3 regions of the Rhizobium aureum genome follow, and region 3 is predicted to be linked to each of the others. Evidence: riboswitches for the same ligand, from Rfam matches in the RefSeq annotation. Region 3 holds a riboswitch; each other region holds the start of a gene.
What was found. A riboswitch is a leader RNA that binds a small molecule or an ion and turns the genes downstream of it on or off. The one in region 3 is predicted to bind cobalamin.
Positions count from the first base shown of each region.

Region 1 (5,244 bases), on a different contig from region 3:
ACTTCTATCGCCGTTTGCGGATGTTCGAGAATATCTATGTGTCGTGCCATGGCCTGCCTGCTTGCAGTTCAGGCCGTTTCTTATGCTCTTCGAGTTTTCGGATCAATCGTCAAAGCTGGCGAATGATGTCGCGAAGCTGCTCGTTGCGGGCGCCGAGGAGAAGAACATTGCGGATGGCGATCTGCGGATCGTGGGTATGAAAAAGCACGCCATTGCCGCGGATGTCGCGGTTGATCGTCAGCTTCTTGTCTTCGGCTTGCCTGTCCGGATGGATGGCGATGGCGAAATACATCCGCGAATATTTCAGGCTGATGTCTTCGAAGAAGTTCTCTTCCTGGCCGATGCGGGCAAAGAAGTTGGCGATATAGAAAGCCCAGTTCACTTCCTCATATCGTGCGAACTGCGTCCGCGCCGCCGTGACATGGCAATAGCCGAGATGCGGCGTGTCTTTCAGCGTATGATGAAAGATAAGCTTCGGAAAGCGGATGGACTTATGGAAGTTGTTGAGCCGGTCATGGGTCTTTTCGCCGGCATTCCTTAGCTTCTGTGCCGTACGCTCAGCCACCTGTTCATGGGTGAGGTATTCCCGCTCTTCCGCCAGCCAATGCGGCCTGTTGCGGTTGATGCGGCCGGTGCGCAGGAATTCGCTGTACCCCGTCGTCGATACCGGTGGCGCCGGTTCGGGCTCGGCGGGCTTCCCAGCGTCGAAATATCTGAGTTTGGCCATGCCGGATCTCGCTTTAGATGTCTCTGGACGGCATTGTAGAGGGAATAGCTTGAGCCGGGCTTAACCGTTTTGAGACGCCGAACCTTGAGGAGACAGAGAACATGCCTGGAATAATCGATCTCAAGCAGCTTCTGTCCGAGATGAAACCGAATCTCGCCGAGGGCGAATTCGTCTATTGCAGTGTGCCGGCATCGACACTGGCGGATCATTTGCATCTGGATCCGATCGGGCTGTTCCGGGAAAAGGAGGGTGTGACGCTGATCCTTCCGCTGGAGACGGCCCGCATGGCGGGATTTCCAGCCGCTCCCGCCATGCGCATGATCACGCTCGAAGTGCATTCGTCCCTGGAGGCGGTCGGACTCACCGCAGCCTTTGCCACGGCCCTTGGAAATGAAGGCGTTAGCGCCAATGTCGTCGCGGCCTATTACCACGATCACATCTTCGTTCCGGCCGCCGACGCGGATCGCGCCATGACCGCGCTGCTGGCGCTTGCCGCCACCTAGGCGACCCGTCGATAACAGCCCTGTCGCATTCAGGATAAAGCGTCATCAGTTAGGGGCGGATTGACCGCATGCCCGCATTTTGGTGCGGCCGTATAAGCGATTGAATTATTTTTCTATATCGCTTCTTTCTGGAACCGTCCCGGCGTCCCGTTTCGCCTGTCGTCAATTTCGAAGCCGATGTCGCATTGCAGCACAGCGGGCGCTCGGGCCGAGCGATATGATGACATCAATCTCAAGGTGCCGTCTGCTAGGGAGACGGAGAATTGGGAAGCCGGTCAAAATCCGGCGCTGCCCCCGCAACGGTGGTGGAGTGAGGCATGGCGAATAAAGCCACTGGGTCGATCGACCTGGGAAGGTGCCATGGGGCTCTGGAAACAGGGCCGCTCCAGAGCCCGGAAACCAGCCTTGGGCACATATGGTTTACTGACCGCGGCGGGCGGCCGGGACATTGCTTTCGGCTGTCTTCAACCAGCCATGCATGTCCTTCGCCCGTTTCCTGGTACTGCGAAGGATAGGCAAATGGATATCGGCAGCAAAGTTCTGCGGCAATTGAAGAACCACCGGACAGGTTTCAGCCTGGAGCAACCATTCTATACCGACCCGGATTACTTCAAACTCGATATGGAGACGATCTACTATCGCGACTGGCTGTTCATCGGTCATGATTGCGAAGTGCCGCGCGCGGGCAACTACTTCACCGTCCAGATCGGCGATTATCCCGTCGTCATCGTCCGTGGCCGCGATCAGGTCATCCGCGCCTTCCACAACAGCTGTCGCCATCGCGGCTCGCGTGTCTGCACCACCGAGCGCGGCTCCTCGGCGAAGCTCGTCTGCCCTTATCACCAGTGGACCTACGAGCTCGACGGCTCGCTGCTCTTTGCCCGTCAGATGGCCGAGGATTTCGACAAGAGCCAGTATTCGCTGAAGCCGGTTCACTGCGAAAGTGTCGGTGGCTACATCTTCATCTGCCTGGCGCAGAACGCTCCGGATTTCGCACCGGTTCGCGCCACGATCGAGCCCTACATGGCCCCACACCGCATCAGCGAAGCCAAGGTCGCCTTCCAGAGTACCATCATCGAAAAGGGCAACTGGAAGCTCGTCTGGGAAAATAACCGCGAATGCTATCATTGCGCGGCCAACCACCCCGAACTTTGCCGCACCTTCCCGGAAGCGCCGACCGTGACCGGCGTGCAGGGCGCGATGAGCGATCCTGTCATCACCGAGCACTGGCAGCGCTGCGAAGCTGCCGGACTGCCGAGCGAGTTCAAGATTTCGCCGGATGGCCAGTTTCGCGCCGCGCGCATGCCGCTGATCGAAGGAGCCGAGAGCTACACCATGTCCGGCCAGAATGCCGTCAGGCGGCCGCTTTCACCGGATGTGACGATCAATGGCATCGGCACGATGCTGCTGTTCCACTACCCGACCACGTGGAACCACATGCTCGGCGACCATGCGATTTCCTTCCGTGTCCTGCCGATCAGTGCCGAGGAAACCGCCGTCACCACGAAGTGGCTCGTCCACAAGGATGCCGTCGAGGGCGTCGACTACAATCTCGAGGAATTGACCCACGTCTGGACCGAAACCAACGATCAGGATCGCCGCATCGTCGAGGAAAACGCCTTCGGTATCCGCTCGCCGGCCTATGAGCCTGGCCCCTATTCGGAAATCCACGAAGGCGGCGTCATGCAATTCGTCGAATGGTACACGACGTTCATGATCAACCGGCTGCAGGGTGACCAGTCCAAGCTGTCGGCGGTTGCCTGAGCATGAACATGACCGTCTCCCTTCCGCATCGTCACCTCGATCAGATGCAGCCCTGGAATGACAGGCAGCATGTGCTCGAATGCCTCTCGGCAACGCCCGAAGCGCCCGAAGTGATGACCTTCACGTTCCGCTCCGACAAGGATAACTGGTTCCGCTATCTGCCGGGCCAGTTCGTGACGCTGGAGCTGCCCACGGCTCCGGAGCCGGTCATGCGCACCTATACGCTGTCGTCGACGCCGTCGCGGCCCTTCTCGGTCGCCGTGACGGTGAAGGCGCAGAAGGACAGCATCGGCACGCGCTGGATGTTCGAGAACCTGAAGCCCGGCATGCGCATCAAGGCGTTCGGCCCGCTCGGCGATTTCAGTCATATCCGTCATCCCGGCGAGAAATACCTCTTCATCTCCGCCGGCTCCGGCATCACGCCGATGATGTCGATGACCCGCTACATGTCCGATACCGCGCCGCTGTCTGATATCACCTTCGTCAACTGCTCGCGCGGCCCGGCCGATATCATCTTCCGGTCCGAGCTCGAATATCTCGCGCGCTTCATGCCGAACCTCAATCTCGGCTTCATCGTCGAGGGCTGCGGCCGCACCGATCTCTGGTCGGGATTGAAGGGACGCATCGACAAGGCGAAGATCGGCCTGCTGGCGCCCGATTTTATGGATCGGACGATCTTCTGCTGCGGCCCGGAAGTCTTCATGGATGCCGTGCGCTCCATGCTGGAAGCCCATGGCTTCGACATGTCGCGCTACCATCAGGAAAGCTTCCAGCCGGCCAATGCGGCGACACCGCTTGCGGAGGTTTCCGATGATGCATCGGGCGAGGCCGCGACGACGATTCGCTTCACCATGGCTGGCAAGGATGTCGTCTGCGCGGCGGGACAGACCGTGCTTCAGGCGGCGCGCGGTGCCGGCGTGCGCATCGGTGCGGCCTGCGAATCGGGGCTCTGCGGCACATGCCGGGTGTTGAAGCTTTCGGGCGAAGTCGAGATGAGCCACAATGGCGGCATCCTCGATGACGAGATCGACGAGGGCTATATCCTCGCCTGCTGTTCGCGTCCGAAGACGGACGTCCAGGTCGAGGCCTAGAGCCGGACGATTTTAGGTCTATTCGACCTAAAATTTGAATCCGCTCTAGAAGCAAAGAAGTAGAGCGTGATGTTGTCCGAAAACCGCCCACACTTTTCGGCATCACGCTCTAGAAATCCTGATAGTTCAGCTCGTTGATCTCGACCGGCGTCGATTGCGGCGTTGACGCCGTGACGACCGGGTCGATATCGGCCACGAGCGAAACGAGCGTCTGCCGCGGCCCGTTGCACATCCGTGCAAGCGCGATCGTCAGGTCCGGCGCGGGCAGCGGCTTGGCCGGCAGGAGATCGCCCTGGGGCCAGACCTTGGCGAGCTGAACCTTCGTCATCGGCACGACATTGACATCGATGTCGGTGAGCGTGCCCGGCACGCGATAGGGACAGCTCTTCTCCGAGCAATTGTCCGAAGAAGCGAACTGCCAGATGGCATAATTGTCCCAGTTGCCGAGCGGGAATGTGCCTTTCAAATCCGGCTTGTAGCGCGCATACCACAAGGGCAGCCGCGACAGCAGCGGATAGGTGCCGCGGTGGTCGGCTATGTATCGCGCCGTGTTGTGATTGACGTAGAGAATGGGGTAGCGGCCGGTTCTGACCTTGATGTGGGCGACGTAGATCTGCGCATCGTCGAGTGACATGAACTGTGTCGTGTCCATGCCGTCGATATCGAGCACCATCAACTCATCGGGCTGCGGATCGGCATAATCGAGAAAATGATTGGCCTGATTGATCGGATTGCCGGGTCGCCCCAGATGATAGGCGCCCCACAACAGGCCATTCGCCTTTGCCAGCATGCGCCGCGTCTGGAACAGCTCGCGGCTGACAGCATATTTGCGCCACATCGTCCTACAATGGGCCACCGTATCGCCGCCGTGGTCCCCGGTGCAGCTGAAGCTTTCGGGCAACCCGTCTGAGGCCTTGGAGATGAAGCCGGCTATCCGTTTGTCCTGTAGAAACGCGTTCCAGTCGATGGTGTTCAGCTCGTAAGCATCGACGATCAGGGCGTTTTTGGGATCGCCCCAGGGCTGGCTTTCACCGGCCGAAGGCTTGGAGACCGGCCCCATCAGGGTCAGGATCGTCAGCAAGCCGTAAATGAGGAGGTTACTCTTTCGGTATCCTTTCATGAAATAATAGTAAGGATTGCTGGTTAATCTTGGGTTAAG
Region 1 covers NZ_JAQJCI010000011.1:151,769-157,012, reverse strand. The annotation lists gene PH552_RS23100 (L-threonylcarbamoyladenylate synthase) at 1-50, opposite strand, end outside; gene PH552_RS23095 (DUF6656 family protein) at 110-727, opposite strand; gene PH552_RS23090 (ACT domain-containing protein) at 829-1,230, shown strand; cobalamin riboswitch at 1,449-1,652, shown strand; gene PH552_RS23085 (aromatic ring-hydroxylating oxygenase subunit alpha) at 1,750-2,994, shown strand; gene PH552_RS23080 (FAD-binding oxidoreductase) at 2,997-4,085, shown strand; gene PH552_RS23075 (glycoside hydrolase family 25 protein) at 4,195-5,205, opposite strand.
Region 1: linked by a shared signal. The riboswitch ahead of PH552_RS23085 (aromatic ring-hydroxylating oxygenase subunit alpha) and the one ahead of cobU (bifunctional adenosylcobinamide kinase/adenosylcobinamide-phosphate guanylyltransferase) in region 3 are both predicted to bind cobalamin.

Region 2 (5,244 bases), on a different contig from region 3:
TCTGGCGCTTTGGCAAGGCCTATGCCGGCGACTACATCGTCGGGCGGCTCGACCGGCCGGATTTTCCGTTGGCGCAGGCTGTGGCCGCCTCTTCGGCCTTTCCGCCCATTCTGTCACCGCTGGTGCTCAAGTTCGCGGACGGCAGTTTTCAGGATTGGCCGACGGCGCCGTCCAAGCCGATCCCGGCGATCCGCGATTTTCGCAGGACCGTCATTCTCACCGACGGAGGCGTCTACGACAATCACGGGGTCGAACCGCTGGTAAAGCGCTTCGCAACTCTTTTTGTCAGCGATGGCGGTGCGCCCTTTGCCCGAAATTCCGGCCTTTGCCGCAATTGGGTCAGCCAGCTTCGCCGGATTCTGGATGTCACCGACAACCAGGTGAGGGCATTGCGTCGTCGTGATCTCATCGGCCGCTTCAAGGCGGCCGCGCCGCTGAGCGACGAGGCATCGCTGGTCGCCGCACAGGGATACGGCCGTTTCGGCGCCTATTGGGGAATCGATACGGACCCGTCGAAACTTGCGCCCGAAGCGGCGCTGCCATGTTCACCGAAGGAGGTCGCGGTCCTTTCTGGCGCACCGACCCGGCTCAGCAATCTCGGCGACGAGGTATCGGAAAAGCTGGTGAATTGGGGATATGCGATCTGCGATCGAAGCGTTCGCGCAAACTATCATGGGCCGATGCGACAGGTCGCTCCGGCCTGGCCCTTCCCGAAAAGACCGTTGGCATGATCATGATCGGCATCGCGCTCACCATCGTTACAGTGCAGGTCTTGCATCGATCGGCTGCAGCTTAAAGCGGAAAATTGCTGGTCGCACTTGACCGCTTCACTTTGCGTGCCAGATAGCGCGTGTCATCCATACGTTCTTCAAAAATGATCCACCAAAATCCGCAAATGCGCCACTGTTCGGATTGCGATGCCGGACACCGTGGCATCGATACGCATCAATTTCGAAGTTCTGTTACGACAATGATCATCATTTACGATCCTGACCCCATCCCCTGTCCCGCCCCACGCGACGTCCTGTCGCAGAGGTTCGGTAAACCATTTTATAGAGATCGCATGGTATCGCGCGCCGACTTCGAGTATGGCCGGCGCATGCCATTGATGAGGCTCCTCGCAAGGATGGGGGATAGCTATGGGAATTGAAATCCATTTGCCGTCCCTGGCACGCGTCCTGGGGCAGGTGGCCATCATCGTCTATGCCTATTCCTGGGTTATCCGGATCATCGATCGCGGCGTTTTGAAATCGGTTGCGGTCGGATTGCTGTTCGGCGTGGTCGGCATCCTGTCGATGGCTGATCCGATCCAATGGATGCCCGGCGTCATTCAGGATGGCCGCTCCATCCTCCTCGTCCTTACGCCCGTCTATGGCGGCCTGTTGGGGACCATTGTTGCAGCGATGATGATGGGTCTGTTCCGCTTCATGATCGGCGGCTTGGGCGCGGTCGGCGGCATTGCCGGGATCCTCATCGTCGCGATCGCGGGCTATGTGCTCAGCCTCCTGCCGCGGCACTGGATCGGCACGGGATGGAAGCGATCGGCATTGTTCGGCCTGGCGACCTGTACGTCGCTCGTGGTTCTCGTCTTTCTGCCGTGGCCGGTCGCGCGCGAACTTCTGCTCTCGGCAACGCTTCCGGTCACGATCGTCAATATAATCGGTGTCTTTCTCCTCTCGGATCTGCTGGGGCGGGAGCAATATCGCATCGGCATCCAACGCGCGCTTGAGAGCGAAGCAAGCCTCGATCCGCTGACGAGACTTCCCAATCGCCGTGTCCTGCAGCGGGAAGGGGACCGCTGCAGCAAGGAAGCCGGCATCAGGCGCATCCCGTTTTCGATCATCATGCTTGATATCGATTACTTCAAGAAGATCAACGATAGCTGGGGCCATTCCTTCGGCGACACGGTTCTGGCGCGGGTCGCGGACGTGATCCGGCAGACCGTCCGAAGGACCGACATTGCCGCCCGCTATGGCGGAGAGGAAATCGTCGTTCTGCTTCCGAACACCGATATCAGGGCCGCTACCGCTATCGCGGAGAAAATCCGCAAGGATATCGAAGCGACAATCCTGATGTTCGAGCAGGAGAGCATCCGCGTCACGGTCAGCATCGGCATTGCCTGCTCCCACGAACCGACCGCCGACTTCAAGCATGTGCTCGAGGCTGCCGACAAGGCGCTCTATCGCGCCAAGGCGGGCGGGCGAAATCGCGTGGAATTGGCTGACGCCGCCTAATCCTGCCGCACGGATGTCGGATCTGACAGCTGCGCGCTCGCTTTATCGCATCTAAGCGTCCTTGACGGGAAGGTGCCATCCGGCATAACTGGACGCGACGGTTCCCCAAGGAAGACTCCGCGGGGATTAATAGGGAACACGGTGAGGGCGACCCAAGAGGGACCTAGGCCGTGGCTGCCCCCGCAACTGTAAGCGGATTGCCGATCATCCGGGAGCGACCAGCCCGCTGGTTTCCTTCCAGGGCCTTGAGCCATGCCACTGCAAGCATGCTTGCGGGAAGGTAGATGATCGTCAGATATCCGCAAGCCAGGAGACCTGCCGTCGATCGCGATCCAATCAGCCGGGCGGGGATGCCCGGAAGGGACAGAGAAAATGATTGACCTGAGCCTTCGACACTTTCAGACATCCATCGGTCTTGATTGGGATCCCCGCAGCCGTCGGCGCTCTTCTTGAGCGCGATCGCGCTGACGCCGTCCAGTTTCCTTCCTATCGAGATCTCTCATGCGCCATTTTTTGACGACGATTACTTTTGCATTCGGCCTGACTGGTTTTGCTGCTTCTGGTTTGGCCGCGACCCAATATCCTCTCACCATCAGCAATTGCGGCCAGAAGGTCACCTTCCAGAAGGCTCCGGCCAAGATCGTTTCGATCGGGCAGGGCATGACCGAGATTCTCTTCTCGCTCGGCCTTGCCGACAAGATCGCCGGAACGGCGGTCTGGGTCGGACCCGTCCTGCCGCAATACGCCGAAGCCAACGCCAGGATTCCGCGGCTTGCCGACAATGATCCGAGTTTCGAATCCGTTGTCGGCAAGGAGCCGGATCTGGTGGCAGCCGAATTCGAATGGCATGTCGGCCCGCAGGGCTCCGTCGGCAAGCGCGAGCAGTTTTCCGAGCTCGGCATCAACACCTATATCGCGCCGACCGATTGCGTCGCCAAGGTCAATGCCGATGGCGGCGATGGCGTGCGCAAGGAACTGTTCACGATGGACCTGATCTACCAGGAGATCGGTGAACTTGCTGAGATTTTCGATGTCGAGGATCGCGGCGATGCCCTGATCGCCGACCTGAAGAAGCGCGAAGCGGATGCGGTCGCCTCGATTTCAGCCGCAAAGTCCAAGGACCTTCCGATCGTGTTCTGGTTCTCCAGCAAGGAGGTTGGCGGCGATGCCTTTATCGCGGGCAAGAACAGCGCTCCGGCCTATATCCTGAAGACGATCGGTGCCAGGAATGTCGTCACGACCGAGGAAGAATGGCCGCTGGTCGGATGGGAGACCATCGCGCAGGCCAATCCGGCCGTGATCGTCATCGCTACCATGGACCGCCGCCGCTATGCGGCTGACGACCCGAAGGTCAAGCTCGAATTCCTCGAGAAGGATCCGGTCACCAGCCAGCTCGACGCTGTCAGGAACAAGCATTTCGTTCTGATGGATGCTCAGTCGATGAACCCGACGATCCGGACCATCGACGGCATCGAAATCCTGGCCAAAGGCATTAGATCCTTCGGTCTGGCGCGGTGACGATGCGTCTTACCGCGGAACGACGGCCATGGTGGACGCTGCTGGTGCTTGCCCTGGCTGCCTTCATACTTCTGGCCTTCATGATCAGCCTTGCGGTGTCGATCGGCGAGATTTCCATCCCGCTGTCGACCACTGCAAAGGCCGTATCGAACCGGCTGTTCGGAACAGGTTTCGAGCTCAGCCGGATCCATCAGGGCATCGTCTGGGATTATCGCCTGAGCCGGGCGCTCGTCGCCGCCAGCGCCGGCGCCTCGCTGGCATTGAGCGGCGTGATCCTGCAGGCCCTGTTGCGCAATCCGCTTGCCGAACCTTATGTGCTCGGCATTTCAGCGGGCGCCTCGACCGGGGCGGTCTGCATCATGATCCTCGGGCTCGGCTATGGCATTCTCGGCCTTTCCGGCGGCGCCTTTCTGGGTGCGATCGTCGCTTTCCTGTTCGTCGGCCTGCTTGCTACGGGTGTTGGCGGCACGAGCGAGCGCATTATCCTGTGCGGCGTCGCCGGTTCGCAGCTTTTAAACGCGCTGACCTCCTATATCGTCACCACGTCGGCCAATGCCGAGCAGGCGAGGGGCGTCATGTTCTGGCTGCTCGGTTCGCTGAGCGGCGTGCGCTGGCCGGATGTCTATCTTTCCGGACCGGTCGCCATTCTCGGTTTTGCCATCTGCATGGCGCATGTCCGCGTGCTCGACGCGTTCATCTTCGGCACGGATGCGGCCGCTTCGCTGGGGATTGCGGTGCGGCGCGCGCAGATCGTGCTGCTCGGCGTGACTGCCTTCATGACGGCAGCCGTCGTCAGCATCGTCGGCTCCATCGGTTTCGTCGGCCTCGTCATCCCGCATGCCGCCCGCTTCATGGTGGGGCCAAGCCATGATCGGCTGCTGCCGGCAGCAGCACTTGCCGGCGCCATCTTCATGGTCGGTGCCGATATCGTCTCGAGGATCATCATTCCCCAGCAGATCCTGCCGATCGGCGTGGTCACCGCCCTGTTCGGGGCGCCCGCCTTCGCCATCATTCTCTATCGCGCCCGGAGGACGGCATGAGCATCGCGGTCGACACAGTCACTTTTGCCGCCGGCAATACGTTGATCGTCAACGGCGTCAGTCTGGCGGTGGAAAAGGGCAGGGTCCTCGGCCTTCTGGGCCCGAACGGCTCGGGCAAGTCCAGCCTGCTGCGGCTGATCTGCCGCTTGAGGAAGGTCAAGAGCGGCGTCATCCGGCTCGGCGGCAGCGATATCGCCTCGATTTCACGCGGCGATATCGCCCGCCGCATCGCGCTCGTCGAACAGCAGGCGACGACCGATACCCAGGTGACGGTTATGGACGTCGTGCGTCTCGGCCGCACGCCGCATCGCGGGCCTCTCTCGTCCTGGAGCGCACATGACGATGCGGCGGTTGTGGATGCGCTTGCGCGCGTCGGCATGCAGGGCCGCGCCGGTCAGCTGTGGCAGACACTCTCCGGCGGCGAGCGGCAGCGCGTCCATATCGCGAGAGCG
Region 2 covers NZ_JAQJCI010000002.1:109,157-114,400, forward strand. The annotation lists gene PH552_RS06355 (patatin-like phospholipase family protein) at 1-731, shown strand, start outside; gene PH552_RS06360 (GGDEF domain-containing protein) at 1,140-2,234, shown strand; cobalamin riboswitch at 2,316-2,571, shown strand; gene PH552_RS06365 (ABC transporter substrate-binding protein) at 2,736-3,752, shown strand; gene PH552_RS06370 (FecCD family ABC transporter permease) at 3,755-4,792, shown strand; gene PH552_RS06375 (ABC transporter ATP-binding protein) at 4,789-5,244, shown strand, end outside.
Region 2: linked by a shared signal. The riboswitch ahead of PH552_RS06365 (ABC transporter substrate-binding protein) and the one ahead of cobU (bifunctional adenosylcobinamide kinase/adenosylcobinamide-phosphate guanylyltransferase) in region 3 are both predicted to bind cobalamin.

Region 3 (5,244 bases):
TGCTCGGCCATACCGTTTACGATCCGCTCGGCATCGAGGGATCGGTTACCGAGACGCCTGGATTGGGCCTGCTGGATATCGAGACGGAAATGGCGCCGGAAAAGACGGTGCGCAACAGCAAGGCCGTCTCCAGGGAATATGACGTGCCGTTGTCGGGCTATGAAATCCATCTCGGGGTAACGCGTGGGGCGGACTGTGAACGACCCTCGACTGTCATTGACGGCCGGCCCGATGGAGCCATATCGCCGGACGGGCGCATCATGGGCACCTATCTACATGGGCTCTTTAGCAGCGATGCCTATCGAGCAAAGCTGCTCGCGAGCTTTGGCCTTGCCGGTGAGCGCACGGATTATCGAGCAAGCGTCGATGCGGCGCTGGACGACGTTGCCGGGGAATTGGAGAGCGTGCTCGACCCTGCCTGGCTCGACAGCCTGGTTCGATAAAACTCAGGTCGGTGATCTGCTTCAGAGTTCGCCCGAGACTTCCCGGCGGCGGCGGTCGAGCTCCTCGCTGTAGCGGCGCAGCGTATAGCTTTCTGTCAGCAGGCCGATTACCTTGCGTTCGATCAGATCGTTGACGACGACGAGCGCTTCACTCTTGGTCTGCTCGAACATGGCGGCCGCTTGCTTGGCGTTCATCTGCGGCTGCAGGAATTCATTGCGCAGCTGGATGAAATCGGAAAGCCCGTGTTCCTCGTCATCCTTTTCGACCGGGCTCGCATAGACGTCGGGCACGAGGACCATTCCTGCATATTTGTCGTTCTTGTCGACCAGGATGACGCGCTGGGCCGAGCCGATCGGGAAATTCTTGCGGAATTCCTCGATGCTCATGTCAATGCTGGCTGTATGCACGTCGGGGCGCATCATGCGGGCAACCGTGAGATTGCGGATCCAGCCGACGTCATGGGCGCTGCGTATGCTTTCGCCGCGCAGATGGAAGCGCCAGGTGGCGAAGGAATAGCCGAAGGTGGTGCGGACCACGAGCGAGGATGTGATGACGGCGGCCAGCACGAGGGCGGTAATCGGGAAGTCGCCGGAAATTTCCAGCGCCAGAAACGTCATCGTCAGCGGCCCGCCGATGATCGCGACGGCCAGCGAACTCATGCCGACCACGGCATAGACGGCTGGCGTCAGCGCATTGTGATCGAAATAGGGGGCGCAATAGGCGAAGATTTTGCCGAGAAGCGCACCCATGAACAGAGATGCGAAGAATAGACCACCTCTGAAGCCTGAGCCGATCGAGACAGCAGAGGCCAGCGATTTGAGGAGGAACAGCCCCACCAGGGCCCCGAACGTCACGTCCGTCGACAGGTTGAGATGCAGGGCGCCGTGTCCCGCTGACAAAACCTGCGGGGAGATCAGCGCCAGGCTCCCGACGACAAGGCCGCCGAGCGCCGGGCGGAAGGGCGGCGCGATCGAACTCTTGCGTGCGAGCTCCTCGGTCCAGGCGACGCCCTGCATGATCAGGACGCCGACGCCGGCGCAGAAGGCGCCGAGCAGAACTGCCGGCAGATAATCGGCGGGGGCGATCGATCCGATATGGCCGATATCGATGGCAAAGTCGTCACCGGCCAGCAGCCTTGCGATCATCGTCGATATCAATGCCGAGACGACGACAGGCGTCAGCGTTAGGATCGAATAGGTGCCGATGATCAGCTCGAAGGCGTAGAAGGCGCCCGTGAGCGGCGCATTGAAGGCGGCGGCAATCGCGCCGGCGGCGCCGCAGCCGACGAGCATGCGCAGGTCCGCGCGGCGCATCTGCATCTTGTAGCCGAATTTCGAGGCGATGCCGGCGGCAAGCTGGGTATAGCCTGCCTCGAGGCCAACGGAGGCACCGAATCCATTCGAGATCAGGTTCTGCACGGCGACGAGGATACTGTCGGTGAGCGACATGCGACCGCCGTGCAGCGCATTGGCTTCGATCGGGTCGACCATCGGCTTCTTGCGTGTGCGCGATAATATATAGAGCAGGATACCGAGGATAATGCCTCCCGCGATCGGCGCGATCAGCAACACCGATTTGTCGGGAATCGCCACCGCCGCCGAACTCAGGCGCTCATAGTCGGTTATGCCGTAGATGAGGCTGTGAAGTTTGCGGGAGATGAAGCTCATCGCCGTTACGGCACAGCCGGAGGCTATTCCCACCAGCGCGCCGGCGAAAACAAGTCCCAGTTCGCCACGGCGCAGCAATGCCCTGAACCGACCGAGATCGAACAGGGCGGAGAAGACGCCGAGGCGGCGCGGTTGGAATTTCTGCAGCATTGGGAACGAACGATATGTTTTTTCGAATGTGAGGGCTTACCCTCTATAGACTTCTAACATCAAAGAAATGCGGCAAAAAAGCCGCTGATTTTGCGGGAATGTCAGGTCAATTTCGCAATCGGGACGTTTGGCATCGCATCCATGCCCTTGATTGACTTGAAGTCGGTGAAAGCCTAATCATTGCCCGTATAACGAATGGTTCCCGGGCGGCGATCTGCCGCATGGGATGAAAAGGGAATGTGAAGGGACGGACCCAACCCGGGCGTTCTCATCACAGCCGACCCCGCGACTGTAGAGCGGTCAGGGTCTTTCGTTCGGTTTGAAGCCGATTCCGTCGATGGTTCGCATGGGGCGAACGGGGCGGGGCAGGCGCAAATCGAAAAAGCCACTAGTGTGGCATCATGATCAACCGGGGCTGGACGCCTCTTATTCTACGAATCGTCCGCCTTTTCATGATGCATTGCCGGGAAGGCGAGAAAGATCCGCTGGCGCACGATCGGGGGCGACCGGCTTCGGTCAGCCCCCGTCGCGGCGCCTCATCCGCGAGCCAGGAGACCTGCCATGCGTGCCGGGCGCAGAGCCTGTTTTGGGACGCGAGTTCCGCTGCCAGCACGGAGGTTGTCATGGCGCAAGACGAGTTTTCGGCGTGTAGACGCCCGTTTCCCGGTTCCAGCGACGTGCTGCCGACCCTCGCTTCCGCACGGGGGTGGGCATAACGCATGTCGGCTTCGATTTCCCAAGCGATCTTCGTCCTCGGTGGTGCGCGTTCCGGCAAATCCAGGTTTGCCGAATCTCTGGTGTCGGATACCGGTCTCGAACGTCACTATGTGGCGACAGGGCAGGCGTGGGACGACGAGATGCGCGAACGCATCGCCAAGCATCGGGCCGACCGCGGCGATCTATGGCAGACGCATGAGGAGCCGATCGATCTCGTCGGGCAGCTCGCGGCTATCGACGCGGAGAGGCGGGCGGTGCTTATCGACTGCCTGACGCTCTGGGTAACCAATCTGATGATGGCCGAGCGTGACATGGCGGCGGAATTTGCCGCTCTCACTGCATTTCTGCCAACTGCGCGATCAAGGCTCGTTCTCGTCTCCAATGAGGTAGGCCTGGGAATCGTGCCGGAAAATCGCATGGCGCGCGAATTTCGCGACCATGCCGGCCGTCTGCACCAGATGGTCGCGGCGGCGAGTGCCGAAGTTTATTTTATCGCAGCGGGCCTGCCGCTGAAAATGAAGGGTTGATCCATATGAATCAGGAAAAGATTCCCGCCACCGTCATCACCGGCTTCCTGGGAGCCGGCAAGACGACGATGATCCGCAACCTCCTGCAGAATGCCGGCGGCAAGAAGATCGCGCTGATCATCAACGAATTCGGCGATCTCGGCGTCGATGGCGACGTTCTGAAGGGGTGCGGCGCGGAGAACTGCACGGAAGACGACATCATCGAGCTCACCAACGGCTGCATCTGCTGCACTGTCGCCGATGATTTCATTCCCACCATGACGAAACTGCTGGAGCGCGATGCGCGCCCGGATCACATCGTCATCGAAACATCGGGCCTCGCGCTGCCGCAGCCGCTGGTCGCCGCCTTCAACTGGCCCGACATTCGCACCCATGTCACGGTCGACGGCGTCATCACTGTCGTTGACAGCGCCGCCGTTGCCGCCGGCCGCTTCGCCGACGATCACGACGCTGTCGAGGCTGCCCGCGTCGAGGACGACTCGCTGGACCACGAAAGCCCGATCGAGGAACTGTTCGAAGATCAGCTGACCTGTGCCGATCTGATCGTGCTCAACAAGACCGATCTGATCGACGTCGACGGACTCGGCCGTGTGCGCGCCGAGGTCGCCTCGCGCACCGCCCGCAAGCCGATAATCATCGAGGCGAAGAATGGTGACGTGCCCGCTGCCGTCCTGCTCGGCCTCGGCATTGGCACGGAAGACGATATCGTCAACCGCAAATCCCATCATGAACTGGAGCATGAGGACGGCACGCCGCATGACCACGACGAATTCGACAGCTTCGTCGTCGAACTCGGCCCGATTGCCGATCCGGCCGCCTTCGTCGATGCGCTGAAGCGCGTGATTGCGGAGCATGATGTGCTGCGCCTCAAGGGCTTCGTCGATGTCCCCGGCAAGCCTATGCGCCTGCAGCTTCAGGCCGTCGGCAGTCGCATCGACACCTATTTCGATCGCGCCTGGACGCCGGGTGAAGCGCGCGCGACCCGGCTCGTGGTGATCGGCCTGCACGAGATGGACGAGACGATCGTTCGCAAAGCGATTGAAGCGCTGGTCTGATCGATGTCCCGATTTTGCTGTGCGATACCCCCCTCTGTCCCTTGCGGGACATCTCCCCCACAAGGGGGGAGATTGGGAACTCACGACTACGTTTTTGCGAAACGGCTGACTACCGAGGTTTTAGTGGCTTCGAATGGTCGATGGGGTGAGGCATGGCACCAAACAATTTCCCCCTTTGTGGGGGAGATGTCCCGGAGGGACAGGGGGGGGTATGCCGCCGCATACTCTAAGATCTAATGCATCTCCTCCTGGCACAGAAGGGAACGATCAGCGACGGTGAGGAGGCGATCGATCTCGGGCAGTCGCCCGGCGATATCCTTTTTCTGTCGGCTGCCGATACCGAGCTTGCGGCGATTGCCGCAGCGCATGGCGAGGGCGACCGTTCCCTTCGGCTTGCGAGCCTGATGAGCCTCAAGCATCCGATGTCCGTCGATACCTATATCGACAGGACAGCGCGGCACGCGAAGCTCATCATCGTGCGGGCGCTGGGAGGGGCGAGCTACTTCCATTATGCTCTGGAAGCGCTGCATGCCTGCGCGGCGCGCCAGGGCGCCTTGATTGCGGTGCTGCCGGGGGATTCGAAGCCGGATCCGGGACTGACGCCATTTTCCAACGTCGCGCTCGATGATCTCAACGCGCTCTGGTCCTATCTGATCGAGGGCGGGGAGACGAATTCGCGGGCGT
Region 3 covers NZ_JAQJCI010000017.1:87,517-92,760, reverse strand. The annotation lists gene PH552_RS27270 (cobyric acid synthase) at 1-443, shown strand, start outside; gene PH552_RS27265 (chloride channel protein) at 465-2,261, opposite strand; cobalamin riboswitch at 2,441-2,839, shown strand; gene cobU (bifunctional adenosylcobinamide kinase/adenosylcobinamide-phosphate guanylyltransferase) at 2,981-3,505, shown strand; gene cobW (cobalamin biosynthesis protein CobW) at 3,511-4,560, shown strand; gene cobN (cobaltochelatase subunit CobN) at 4,797-5,244, shown strand, end outside.